3 regions of the Achromobacter sp. FW305-C-30-7 genome follow, and region 1 is predicted to be linked to each of the others. Evidence: predicted binding sites of a transcription regulator. Region 1 holds the regulator's gene; each other region holds the start of a gene.
The links. The regulator LexA, encoded in region 1, represses DNA repair genes until DNA is damaged. The targets are predictions, from matches to a motif close to ACTGTATNNNNATACAGT.
Positions count from the first base shown of each region.

Region 2: a site for LexA is predicted at 2,379-2,396, ahead of AC3WOB_RS08405 (PA0069 family radical SAM protein). Genes of this name have one in related genera too.
Region 3: a site for LexA is predicted at 1,502-1,519, ahead of AC3WOB_RS27045 (DNA topoisomerase IV subunit B). Genes of this name have one in related genera too.

Region 1 covers NZ_JBYSYI010000008.1:84,320-88,489, forward strand. Annotated here, with positions in the region: gene lon (endopeptidase La) at 1-2,035, shown strand, start outside; gene lexA (transcriptional repressor LexA) at 2,159-2,809, opposite strand; gene AC3WOB_RS23830 (amino acid aminotransferase) at 3,013-4,170, opposite strand, start outside.
Region 2 covers NZ_JBYSYI010000002.1:299,445-303,614, forward strand. Annotated here, with positions in the region: gene AC3WOB_RS08395 (EamA family transporter) at 1-375, shown strand, start outside; gene AC3WOB_RS08400 (hypothetical protein) at 487-951, opposite strand; gene AC3WOB_RS08405 (PA0069 family radical SAM protein) at 1,025-2,371, opposite strand; gene AC3WOB_RS08410 (sulfate adenylyltransferase subunit 1) at 2,583-3,881, opposite strand; gene cysD (sulfate adenylyltransferase subunit CysD) at 3,923-4,170, opposite strand, start outside.
Region 3 covers NZ_JBYSYI010000011.1:37,441-41,610, forward strand. Annotated here, with positions in the region: gene rho (transcription termination factor Rho) at 1-944, opposite strand, end outside; gene trxA (thioredoxin TrxA) at 1,062-1,388, opposite strand; gene AC3WOB_RS27045 (DNA topoisomerase IV subunit B) at 1,715-3,676, shown strand; gene AC3WOB_RS27050 (YcxB family protein) at 3,676-4,170, shown strand, end outside.

The sequences.
Region 1 (4,170 bases):
TCAGTTCGAGCAGTACGTAAAACTGAACAAGAAGATCCCCCCGGAGATCCTGACCTCGCTGGCTGGCATTGATGATGCCGGGCGCCTGGCCGACACGATCGCCGCACATCTTCCCCTGAAGCTCGAGCAGAAGCAGAAGATGCTCGAGATCGTCGGCACCTCCGAGCGCCTCGAAGGCCTGCTCACGCAACTCGAAACCGAAATCGACATCCTCCAGGTCGAAAAGCGGATTCGCGGCCGCGTGAAGAAGCAGATGGAAAAGAGCCAGCGCGACTACTACCTGAATGAGCAGGTCAAGGCCATTCAGAAAGAGTTGGGCGAAGGCGAAGAGGGCGCGGACATCGAAGAGCTTGAAAAGAAGATCATCGCTGCCCACATGCCCAAAGAGGCGCGCAAGAAGGCCGATGCCGAGCTCAAGAAGCTCAAGCTCATGTCGCCCATGTCGGCCGAAGCCACCGTGGTGCGCAACTACATCGATACGCTCATCAACCTCCCCTGGAGGAAGAAGAGCAAGATCAACAATTCCATCAGCAACGCGGAAACGGTGCTGGACAACGACCACTACGGTCTGGAAAAGGTCAAGGAACGGATCCTCGAATATCTTGCCGTGCAACAGCGCGTGGACAAGGTGAAGGCGCCCATCCTGTGCCTGGTCGGCCCTCCTGGCGTGGGCAAGACCTCGCTCGGCCAGTCCATCGCCAAGGCAACGAACCGCAAGTTCGTGCGTATGGCGCTGGGCGGCGTGCGCGACGAAGCCGAGATCCGCGGCCATCGTCGTACGTACATCGGCTCCATGCCTGGCAAGATCGTCCAGAACATGTCCAAGGTCGGCGTGCGCAATCCCTTGTTCCTGCTCGACGAAATCGACAAGCTGGGCATGGATTTCCGTGGCGATCCCTCCTCGGCGCTGCTCGAAGTGCTGGATCCGGAACAGAACCATACATTCCAGGACCATTACATCGAAGTCGACTTCGACCTGTCCGACGTGATGTTCGTGGCTACCAGCAACACGCTGAACATTCCGCCGGCCCTGCTGGACCGCATGGAAGTGATCCGCCTGTCGGGTTATACCGAGGAAGAGAAGATCCACATCGCCCGCGACCATCTGCTGCCCAAGCTGATGAAGAACAACGGCGTGAAGGATAGCGAACTCACGGTCGACGACAGCGCGCTGCGCGACATCGTGCGTTACTACACCCGCGAAGCCGGCGTGCGTGCGCTCGAGCGCGAAGTGGGCAAGATCTGCCGCAAGGTCATCAAACAGTTGCTGACCCAGAACGACCGCGCCAAGGCTGAAGGCAAGACCGTCGAGGTCAAGCCGGTCAACGTCACGGGCGACAACCTGAGCGATTTCCTGGGCGTGCGCCGTTACGCCTTCGGCATGGCCGAAAAGGAAAACCAGATCGGTCAGGTGACGGGTCTGGCCTGGACCGAAGTCGGCGGCGATCTGCTGACGATCGAAGTCGCGGACATGCCGGGCAAGGGCGTCATCCAACGCACCGGTTCGCTGGGCGACGTGATGAAGGAATCGGTCGAAGCGGCCCGCACGGTGGTGCGTTCGCGCGCCCGCCGCCTGGGCTTTGCCGACAGCGTCTTCGAGAAGCACGACATGCACGTGCACGTGCCGGAAGGCGCGACACCCAAGGACGGTCCGTCCGCGGGTATCGCGATCACCACGGCCATGGTGTCGGCCTTGTCGCGCATCCCGGTGCGCGCCGACGTCGCCATGACCGGCGAGATCACGCTGCGCGGCGAAGTCCTGCCCATCGGCGGCCTGAAGGAAAAGCTGCTTGCAGCTCACCGTGGCGGCATCAAGACGGTCTTGATCCCGGAAGAAAACGTCAAGGACTTGGCGGAAATCCCGGACAACGTCAAGAACCACCTTGAAATCGTGCCGGTGCGCTGGATCGACAAGGTGCTGGAAATGGCCTTGGAGCGTCTGCCGGAGCCCCTGGCCGAGGAAGAGGCCGTCAAGGAACCCCTGGTGGCCAAGCCTGCCGAACCCGGTTCGACCGATCCGGTGCTCAAGCACTGATGAACGCCTGGAGGACGCCGCCCTCGGGTGGCGTTTCTCCAAGACAGGGCCTTCAACAAAAAACCCCGCCAAGAAAATCGGCGGGGTTTTTTTGCGTGGTGCGCGGACGCAGAACGCCGGGGTCTAGTGCAGTGCGTGTGTGCGGATCAGGCCTACTGCGATGCCCTCCAGCGCGAAATCCTGGCCGGCTTCGACCACGATGGGTTCGAAATCGGGGTTTTCGGGCAGGAGTTCGATGTGGCCGTTCTGGCGCTGCAGCCGCTTGACCGTGACGTCGTCGCCCAGGCGAGCCACCACGATCTGGCCGTTGCGGGCTTCCGAGGCTTTCTTCACGGCGAGCAGGTCGCCTTCCAGGATGCCGGCATCGCGCATGCTCATGCCGCGGACCTTGAGCAGGTAGTCGGGCGCCTGAGCGAACAGGTTGGGGTCCACGCCCACTTCCCGTTCGACGTGCTCGGCGGCCAGGATGGGGCTGCCCGCAGCCACGCGGCCGACCAGGGGCAGCAGTAACTGCGCCAGGCCCGGCATCGGTAGCGAGCTTTGCGTGGAGGCAGGGGAGGTGTCTTTCAGGCGGATGCCGCGAGAGGCGCCCGCCGTCAGTTCGATGGCGCCCTTGCGCGCCAGCGCCTTGAGGTGATCTTCCGCTGCATTGGGGGAACGGAAACCCAGGGCCAGGGCGATTTCGGCGCGCGTCGGCGGGAAGCCGGTGCGTGCGACGGTCTGCCGGATGAGGTCCAGGATTTGTTGTTGGCGATCAGTGAGTTTGCTGGCCATGGCGATGATCCGGTGCTAGCGGACTGTACATATATACAGCGCCATTCTGGGGGACACAGCGCAAAAAAGCAAGCCGGCCCGAGCCAAAAGAAAAAGCCGGCCCGCGCCATAAGAAAAAGCCGGCCCGCGCCAAAAGAAAAACGGGACCCGAAGGTCCCGTTCCTGGCGGCAGGCCCGGATGGGCCTGTGCGCGGCAAGCGGCCTTAAAGCACTGCTGCGATGCCCTTGGCGACCTTGTCGATGTTGCCGCTGTTCAGCGCGGCGACGCAGATGCGGCCGCTGGACACGGCGTAGACACCATGCTCTTCGCGCAGGCGATCCACTTGCGCGGCGGTCAGGCCCGAGTACGAGAACATGCCGCGCTGCTGCAGCACGAAGCTGAAGTCCTGCTTGCCGCCGTGTTCCTTGATCTTGTCGACCAGTTGCTTGCGCATCTCGCGGATGCGGTCGCGCATGCCGGCCAGTTCCTCTTCCCACATGGCGAAGAGTTCAGGCGTGTTCAGGACCGTCGACACCACCGTGCCGCCGTGGGTGGGCGGGTTGGAGTAGTTGGTGCGGATCACGCGCTTGAGCTGGCTCAGCACGCGGGTGGCTTCGTCCTTGCTGCCGGCCACGACCGTCAGCGCGCCCACGCGTTCGCCGTACAGCGAGAACGATTTCGAGAACGACGAGCTGATGAACATGGTCAGGTCCAGGTCGGCGAACATGCGCACGACCGAGGCGTCTTCGGTCAGGCCGTCGCCGAAACCCTGGTAGGCGATGTCCAGGAACGGGACCAGCTTGTTTTCCTTGACGACGGCGGCGATCTGCTTCCACTGGTCGGCGGTGGGGTCCACGCCGGTGGGGTTGTGGCAGCAGGCATGCAGCACGACGACGGTCTTGGCCGGGGCTGCCTTCAGGTCGGCCAGCATGGCGTCGAAGTTCAGGCCGCGGGTGGTGGCGTCGTAATACGAATAGGTGCCGACCTCGAAACCGGCGCGCTCGAACAGGGCGCGGTGGTTTTCCCAGCTGGGATCGCTGATCAGGACCTTGGAGGTCGGCAGCAGCTGGCGCAGGAAGTCGGCGCCGATCTTCAGCGCGCCGGTTCCGCCCAGGGCCTGGGTGGTCAGCACGCGGCCGGCGGCGGCCAGCGCCGAATCCTTGCCCAGCAACAGGGCTTGCGCGCCGGTGTTGTAGCCGGCGATGCCTTCGATCGGCAGGTAGCCGCGGGCGGCGGCGGCCTCGATGCGGGCGGCCTCGGCCTTGCGCACCGCGCCCAGCAGGGGAATGCGACCCTGATCGTCGTAGTACACGCCCACGCCCAGATTCACCTTACCGGGACGCGTATCAGCGTTGTATTGTTCGTTCAGGCCAAGAATGGG
Region 2 (4,170 bases), on a different contig from region 1:
TATACCGTCGTCGACGCCTACGGCGTGAAGGTGCTGCTGATCAGCCCGGTGCTGTTCGACTGGTTTACCTGCGTGACCCGCACAACCATGATGACCCCCCACATGCTGCGCCGCCGCCCCCAGGCCTGGGAGGCCATGCGCGGACACTGGCATCTGGCGCTGGCGGTGGGCCTGTTGTCGCCATTGGGCTACATACTGGTGCTGTACGCCTTGCGCAACGGCGCGCCACTGAGCCTGGTGGCCCCTGCCCGGGAAATGTCCATGATGCTGGGTACCCTGGCTGGCACGTTCCTGCTGCGGGAAAAGGTCGGCATCGGCCGCCTGCTAGGCTGCCTGTCCATCCTGGCCGGCGTCATCCTGCTGGGATCGAGCTGACGGGTACTCGGCCGGGCAGTGCCGGATCACGGGCTGTCCTTGGCTAACTTTCCGTCGGCGTCCTGCGCGGGCAGGTTTCGCCTGGCCAGTTCCGGCAGAGCCTGCCGCCGTTCAAAACCCGGCGGCGGCGCCCAGCCACATCAGGCCGGGGATGATCGCGCCCCAAGCCAATACCATCACCACGTCGATCACCATGGCCTTCATCGTCACCTGAGCCGTCACGGGTTCCACCGTGGCGTTGCCCAGGCTGCGTTCCCGGGTGGCTGGCGCCGCAGCCGCTGAGACCCCGACAGCGGCCGCAGGCGCGGCAGGCGCAGGCATCGGCAGCGGAGCGGCAACGGCTTGGCCGGTCAGTGCGCCGGCTTCGGCGGGCGCCGGGGGGAACGGCCAACGCGCAGGCCCGGAACCGGGCCGCGCGCGACGGCGCGGCTCGACGTCGGCCGCAGGCGAATTCCAGGGCATCGCCATGCCTGCCACCTTGGCGCACCAGGCGCGAGCGCGGTGCGAGCTGCGGCGCAGCGGGTTCAGCGTGACGACGAGGTCGTCCGACAAGACGGAAATATCAGCGGTGTTCATGGGAACTCCTAGCAAAGACGGTCCAGCGCCAGGGCATAGCCCCCCGGCAGGCATGCGCGGCGGCAGCCGGCGGTCAATCGAACAATGACAACTGGCCTGCGGCCATGGCTTGCAACTGGCGCGCTACGCGCCCGTGCGCGCCGCCAGCTGCGGGCGATACGGCGGGAAAAGGGACCCCTGAAGACGCTTGCGCGCCAACCGGGGATAGAAAATCGGCAACCTTCGCCGCAAGCGCGGCGGGAGGCAGGAAACGGTCGCAATCCAGCGCCAGGCGGTGGCGGTTCAAGCCCAGCTTGCGCGTGGCCAGGCTAAAGCGCTGGCGCAGCAGATCAGCCCAGACGCCGGTTCCGCGCATGCGCGACCCGAAATTGGGGTCGTTGCGGCGGCCATTGCGCAGGTCTTCGATGCGATGCAGCACGCGCTGGGCGCGGTCGGGGAAATGGGCGTTGAGCCAGTCCTCGAACAGGGTCTTGACCTCCCAGGGCAGGCGCAGCACGGTGTAGCTGGCGTAATGCGCCCCGGCCGCCTTGGACTCCTGGAGGATGTGTTCCATGGACTCGTCGTTGATGAACGGAATGATGGGAGCCACCAGCACGCCCACCGGCACGCCGGCATCGGTCAGGCTGCGCACGGCTTCCAGGCGGCGCCACGGCGCGGCGGCGCGCGGCTCCAGCGTGCGGGCCATGCCGGCATCCAGCGTGGTGATGCTCATGTACACCACCACCAGCTTTTGCTCGGCCAGCGCGGCCAACAGGTCCAGGTCGCGGGCGACCAGCGCGTTCTTGGTGACGATGGTCAGCGGATGGCGGGTTTCCAGCATCAGTTCCAGCAGGCCGCGGGTCAGACGCCATTCGCGTTCGATGGGCTGATAAGCGTCCGTGGCGGAGCCGATGTTGATGGGAGACGGCTTGTAACCGGGCCGGGCGAGTTCGGCGCGCAGGGCCTGGACCGCATTGGCCTTGGCCACCAGCCGGGTTTCAAAGTCCAGCCCGGGCGACATACCCAGGTAGGAATGGGTGGGCCGGGCGTAGCAATAGACGCAGCCATGTTCGCAGCCCCGGTAAGGATTGACCGCCACGTCGAAGGGAATGTCCGGCGAATCGTTGCGCGACAGCATCTTGCGCGCCTCTTCGGCGGTGACCGTGGTCTTGGGAGCGGCGGGCGCGATGCGCGCGTCCGGCAGGATGGGAATGACGCGCTCGGCTGGCTTGTCAGCGGCGGCTTCGGAAAAATTATCAGGGACGGATTCAACGAAGTCGGCCGGTAGACCGGAGGAGGACCAGCCGTCGTCGACCTGCACACGGTCATCGCGCTGAAAGCGATGCCGAACATTAGTAACCGCACCCCGACCGCGCAAGGCGGCGGGGGCGGCAGCCGGGGACCCAGAACCGGCGGGAAAAGAATGATCGGTGCGTGCCATGAAAACTACTGTACAAAAACACAGTGGTTTTGACAAGCACCAAAAGCCTTTTCGTAAGACAGCCCCACTTTACCGCAAGACGCCGACGCCGTCCGGACAAATCGATTTCACCAGGCGAGATCGCGCTGAAACCCGCGCCAATACTAGGTTTAGCGAAAAAACAACAAGATCTGGAAGGCCGAAAATCCGTTGTTTTCCGGCCTCTTACGCGTTACCGCAACATACCCGCCGCCGCGGTCTGGTGCGTGGCCTCGTCGATCAGGATGAAGGCGCCGGTCGCGGGCACGTCGGCATACCGATCGACCGCCAGCGACTCGCGCGTGGTGAGCGTCACGCGTCCGATGTCGTTCATGCGCAGCGTGCCTTCGGTGTTCTCCACTTCCTGCAATTCGTGGATGTCTCGATGCGACAGCACCGCGCGTATCTTCGCCGAGGTCAGGCGCGTGCCCGACTTCAGCAGATACTTGCGCGCCGGATTCAAAGCTTGCGCATCAAGCCAGCACAACTCCGCTTCGAACTCGCGCGTGACCTGCGCCGGCGCCGACGCATGCACGATCACGTCGCCGCGCGACACGTCCACGTCGCGGTCCAGCACCAGCGTGATCGAGTCGCCCGCGACTGCTTCATCCAGCGCGCGGTCGAAGGCGCGCACCTCGCGCACGACCGCGGTCACGCCCGAAGGCTGCACCGCGATCTCATCGCCAGGACGCAGCACGCCGCTGGCGACGCGGCCGGCATAGCCGCGGAAATCGTCCTTGCGGTTGCCGTCATGGCGCGCCACCCACTGCACCGGAAAGCGCAGCGGCAAGACGCGGCCGTCGCTCGCCAGGTCCAGCGATTCCAGCAAGGCCAGCAAGGGCAGCCCTTGGTACCACGGCGTCTGCGGTGACAAGGTGACGACGTTGTCGCCGTTGAGCGCCGACAGCGGCAGCGCGTCGAAATGCTCAATGCCCAGCTTGCGCGCCAGGTCGGCATAGGCGTCGCGGATGCGCTCGAACACGGCGCGGTCCCACTCCACCAGGTCCATCTTATTGACCGCCACCACGATGTGGCGGATGCCCAGCAGGCGCGCGATAGTGCTGTGGCGCTTGGTCTGCGGCAGCAGCACGCCGTCGGCCGCGCGGGTGGCATCGATCAGGATGACGGCCACGTCCGCGGTCGACGCGCCCGTGACCATGTTGCGCGTGTACTGCTCGTGCCCCGGCGCATCGGCGATGATGAACTTGCGCGCCGGCGTCGAAAAATAGCGGTAGGCCACGTCGATGGTGATGCCCTGCTCGCGCTCGGCCTCCAGGCCATCGGTCAACAGCGAGAAGTCGATGCCGTCGCCCGCCACCCGCTTGTGCTTGGCGCGCGAGATCGCATCCAGCTGGTCGGCGAACACGCCCTTGCTGTCATACAGCAGGCGGCCGATCAGCGTGGACTTGCCGTCGTCCACCGAACCCGCGGTGATCAGGCGCAACACGCCCGTGTCGGCGCCGGAAAGAAAAGAATCGTTTAGTGCGTTCATGTGCGTCCCTGGTCGCCGGCGCATGCCGGCGTGTCATGCGATCAGAAATAGCCTTCCTTCTTGCGGCGCTCCATCGAGGCCTCGGAAGTCTGGTCGTCCATGCGCGTGGCGCCGCGCTCGGTAATGTCGGTCACCGCGGTCTCGGCGATGATGGCCATGGTGTCGGCGGCGTCGGACGCCACCGGGCAGGTGCAGGAGATGTCGCCCACCGTGCGAAAGCGCACCTGCAGGCGTTCGACCTGTTCGCTTTCCAGCGGCGGCGTCAGCCGCGTGACCGGCACCAGCAGGC
Region 3 (4,170 bases), on a different contig from region 1:
ATGGTCAGCGAACCGCCTTCTTCCAGGTTGCGGGCGGCGCCGAAGAAGCGCTTGGGGCGTTGCAGGGCGTTGGCGTCCACGCCGCCGGTCAGCACCTTGCCGGAAGCCGGCACCACGGTGTTGTAGGCGCGGGCCAGACGGGTGATCGAGTCCAGCAGGATCACGACGTCCTTCTTCATTTCGACCAGGCGCTTGGCCTTTTCGATGACCATTTCCGCGACCTGCACGTGGCGGGTGGCGGGTTCGTCGAAGGTCGAGGCCACCACTTCGCCGCGCACCGTGCGCTGCATTTCGGTCACTTCCTCGGGGCGTTCGTCCACCAGCAGGACGATCATGACCGCGTCGGGGTAGTTGGTGGTGATGGCGTGCGCGATGTGCTGCATCATCACCGTCTTGCCGGACTTGGGGCTGGCGACGATCAGGCCGCGCTGGCCCATGCCGATGGGGGCGAAGACGTCAAGAATGCGGCCCGTGAGGTTTTCCTCGCTCTTGATGTCGCGTTCCAGGCGCATGGTCCGGTTTGGATGCAGCGGCGTCAGGTTTTCGAACATGATGCGATGCTTGATCGCTTCGGGCGCCACGCCGTTGACCTTGTCGACCTTGACCAGGGCGAAATAGCGCTCGCCATCCTTGGGCGTGCGCACTTCGCCTTCGATCGAGTCGCCGGTGTGCAGGTTGAAGCGGCGGATCTGCGAGGGCGAGATGTAGATATCGTCCGTGCTGGCCAGATACGAAGTCTCGGGCGAGCGCAGGAAGCCGAAGCCGTCCGGCAGGACTTCGAGGACGCCGTCGCCGAAGATCTGCTCGCCTTGCTTGGCGCGCCGTTTCATGATGGCGAACATCAGTTCCTGCTTGCGCAGGCGGTTGGCGTTCTCGATTTCCAGGCCGGCGGCCATTTCCAGCAGCTGCGAGACGTGCAGCGCCTTCAGTTCGTTGAGGTGCATCGCGGTGGGATTTTGGGGGAGAGTGAAGGAGAGTTCTGGCGGCGCGCCACGGACGGGCACACGCGGTATTGAATGAGCGCCGCCCCGAGGGCGGCGCCTTCGTTCACGGCACGCGGCTTACAGCGCGCCGTCCAGGAATGCGGTCAGTTGCGACTTCGACAGCGCGCCAACTTTGGTGGCGGCGGCTTGGCCGTCTTTAAAGAGCATAAGGGTAGGGATGCCGCGGATGCCGTACTTGGTGGCGGTGCCCTGGTTTTCGTCGACGTTCAGCTTGGCGATCGTCAGGCGGCCGGCGTATTCCGTGGCGACTTCTTCCAGGATCGGGGCAATCATCTTGCAGGGGCCACACCAGGCAGCCCAGTAGTCCACCAGCACCGGCTGGCCGGATTTCAACACATCGGCATCGAAGCTGGCGTCACTGACGTTCTTGATTTGGTCGCTCATGATGGTGATTCTCGGTTCGGCAGCAAAAGGCGCGTAAAAAGGGACGCGCCTCGCCGTTGTTCTTGTTTGTGGATGGACTCAAGCATACCACTGTCAATAACAACAGGCATACCACTGTTAATAACAACAGGAGTTGCTGGATTTGTGTAGGATGTTGCGGCGCAGTTGTCGCGATCCGGGCCGTGTGGCCCCGATGCGCTGGCTGTGACTGTCATCATCCTACCGAATTCGGAGCTGCTCAGGTCGTGCTCATCCCACTGGGAGCCGCGCAGAATCTAGGCTTATCCGTAAAATGTCGGTTTTTTTCCACAGATGTTGGGGATAACTTGGCCACTCCACGTTACACCGAGGCGTCCATTCGCGTCCTGAAGGGACTGGAGCCCGTGCGCCAGCGCCCGGGCATGTACACCCGAACCGAAAACCCCCTGCACGTCGTGCAGGAGGTCATTGATAACGCCGCAGACGAGGCCTTGGCCGGCTACGGCAAGCAGATCCAGGTCACGCTGCATATCGACGGCAGCGTTTCCGTCGAGGACGACGGGCGCGGCATTCCCGTCGGCCTGCATCCCGAAGAGCATGCTCCCGTGGTGGAGCTGGTGTTCACGCGCCTGCACGCCGGCGGCAAGTTCGACAAGGCGGGCGGCGGCGCCTACGCCTTCTCCGGCGGCCTGCACGGCGTCGGCGTGTCGGTTACCAACGCCCTGGCCACGCGCCTGGAAGTGGTGGTGTGGCGCGACGGCGCCGTCAATCGCCTGGTTTTCAAAGGCGGCGACGTGGCCGAGCCCCTGGCGCCCTATGACCAGGGCGGCCGCAAGAAGTCCGGCACCCGCGTGCGCGTCTGGCCGGACGCCAAATACTTCGACAGCCCCAACATTCCGCTGGGCGAGCTGACGCACCTCTTGCGCAGCAAGGCCGTGCTGCTGCCGGGGGTCAAGGTGTCCCTGGTCAATGAGAAGACCGGCGACACCAAGACCTGGCAGTACCAGGACGGCCTGCGCGGCTACCTGTCCGAGGCGCTGGCCGGGGCGGAGTTGATGGTGCCGTTCTTCGAAGGCGAGCAATACGCCGGCGCCGACCACGAGAACTTCGCCGAAGGCGAGGGCGCCCAGTGGGTGGTGGCCTGGACCGAGGACGGCAACGCCGTGCGCGAGTCCTACGTGAACCTGATCCCCACGCCCGCCGGCGGCACCCATGAATCGGGTCTGCGCGAAGGCCTGTTCAGCGCGGTCAAGGGTTTCGCCGAACTGCACAGCCTGCTGCCCAAGGGCGTCAAGCTGCTGCCCGAAGACGTGTTCGCGCGCGCCAGCTTCGTGCTGTCGGCCAAGGTGCTGGACCCGCAGTTCCAGGGGCAGATCAAGGAACGCCTGAACAGCCGCGACGCCGTGCGCCTGGTCGGCGGTTTTTCCAAGAGCGCGCTGGATCTGTGGCTGCACAGCAACGTCGAGTACGGCAAGAAGCTGGCCGAACTGGCCATTCGCCAGGCCCAGGCGCGCCAGCGCTCGGCCCAGAAGGTGGAAAAGCGCAAGAGCTCGGGCGTGGCCGTGCTGCCGGGCAAGCTGACTGATTGCGAATCCAGCGACGCGACCCGCACCGAAGTCTTCCTGGTCGAGGGCGACTCCGCCGGCGGTTCGGCCAAGATGGGCCGCGACAAGGAATTCCAGGCCATCCTGCCGCTGCGCGGCAAGGTGCTCAATTCCTGGGAAGTGGACCGTGACCGGCTCTTCGCCAACAACGAAATCCATGACATTTCCGTCGCCATCGGCGTGGACCCCCACGGCCCCGGCGATACGCCAGACCTGTCGGGCCTGCGCTACGGCCGCATCTGCATCCTGTCGGACGCGGACGTCGACGGTTCGCACATCCAGGTGCTGCTGCTGACGCTGTTCTACAAGCACTTCCCCAAGCTGGTCGAAGCCGGCAACGTGTTCGTGGCCAAGCCGCCCCTGTTCCGCCTGGACGTGCCGGCGCAGGGCAAGCGTCCGGCGCGCAAGATCTACTGCCTGGACGAAGGCGAACTCGAGGCCGCGCAGGACAAGCTGCGCAAGGAAGGCGTGCGTGAAGGCGCCTGGGCTGTCAGCCGCTTCAAGGGCCTGGGCGAAATGAACCCCGAGCAACTGTGGGAAACCACCATGAATCCGGACACGCGCCGCCTGCTGCCCGTGGGCTATGGCGACCTGACGCCTGAAGACACCACCCGCATGTTCGACATGCTGATGGGCAAGGGCGAGTCCTCGCAGCGTCGCGCCTGGATCGAAGAGAAGGGCAACCTGGCGGAGCTGGACATCTGATGGCCGCGTCCGCGCCCGGGCAAGCCCGTATGGATGTCGAGATGACGGCCGACGACTACGCCGACTTCGCCGCTTACGTGTACAAGCGGCCGGAGCTGCGCCGCCGCCGCTATCGCTCCCATCTGCGTTTCGCGGTCCTGATGATCGTGGCCCTGCTGGCCTACCTGATCTGGCAGACCTGGGACGGCAATATGCCGAACTGGGGGCGGATCCTGCCCGTGTACTTCCAGGGGTTGGCGGTGGGCCTGGGCATCCTCATGCTCCTGGCGCTGGCCTACGAGTACATCCTGCCGGCGCTGGTCAGGATGAACACGCGCCGCATGCTGAAAAGGCAGCCCGACGAGTTGTTCCTGGGCCGCCATCAGCTGGATTTCGGCGCCGACGGCATCACGGACACCACTTCTACTGCCTCCGGACGCATGGACTGGTCCGATGTGCGGCGCGTCGAGGAAACCCCGCAACATCTCTATGTCATTCTCGGCACCTTGCAAGGC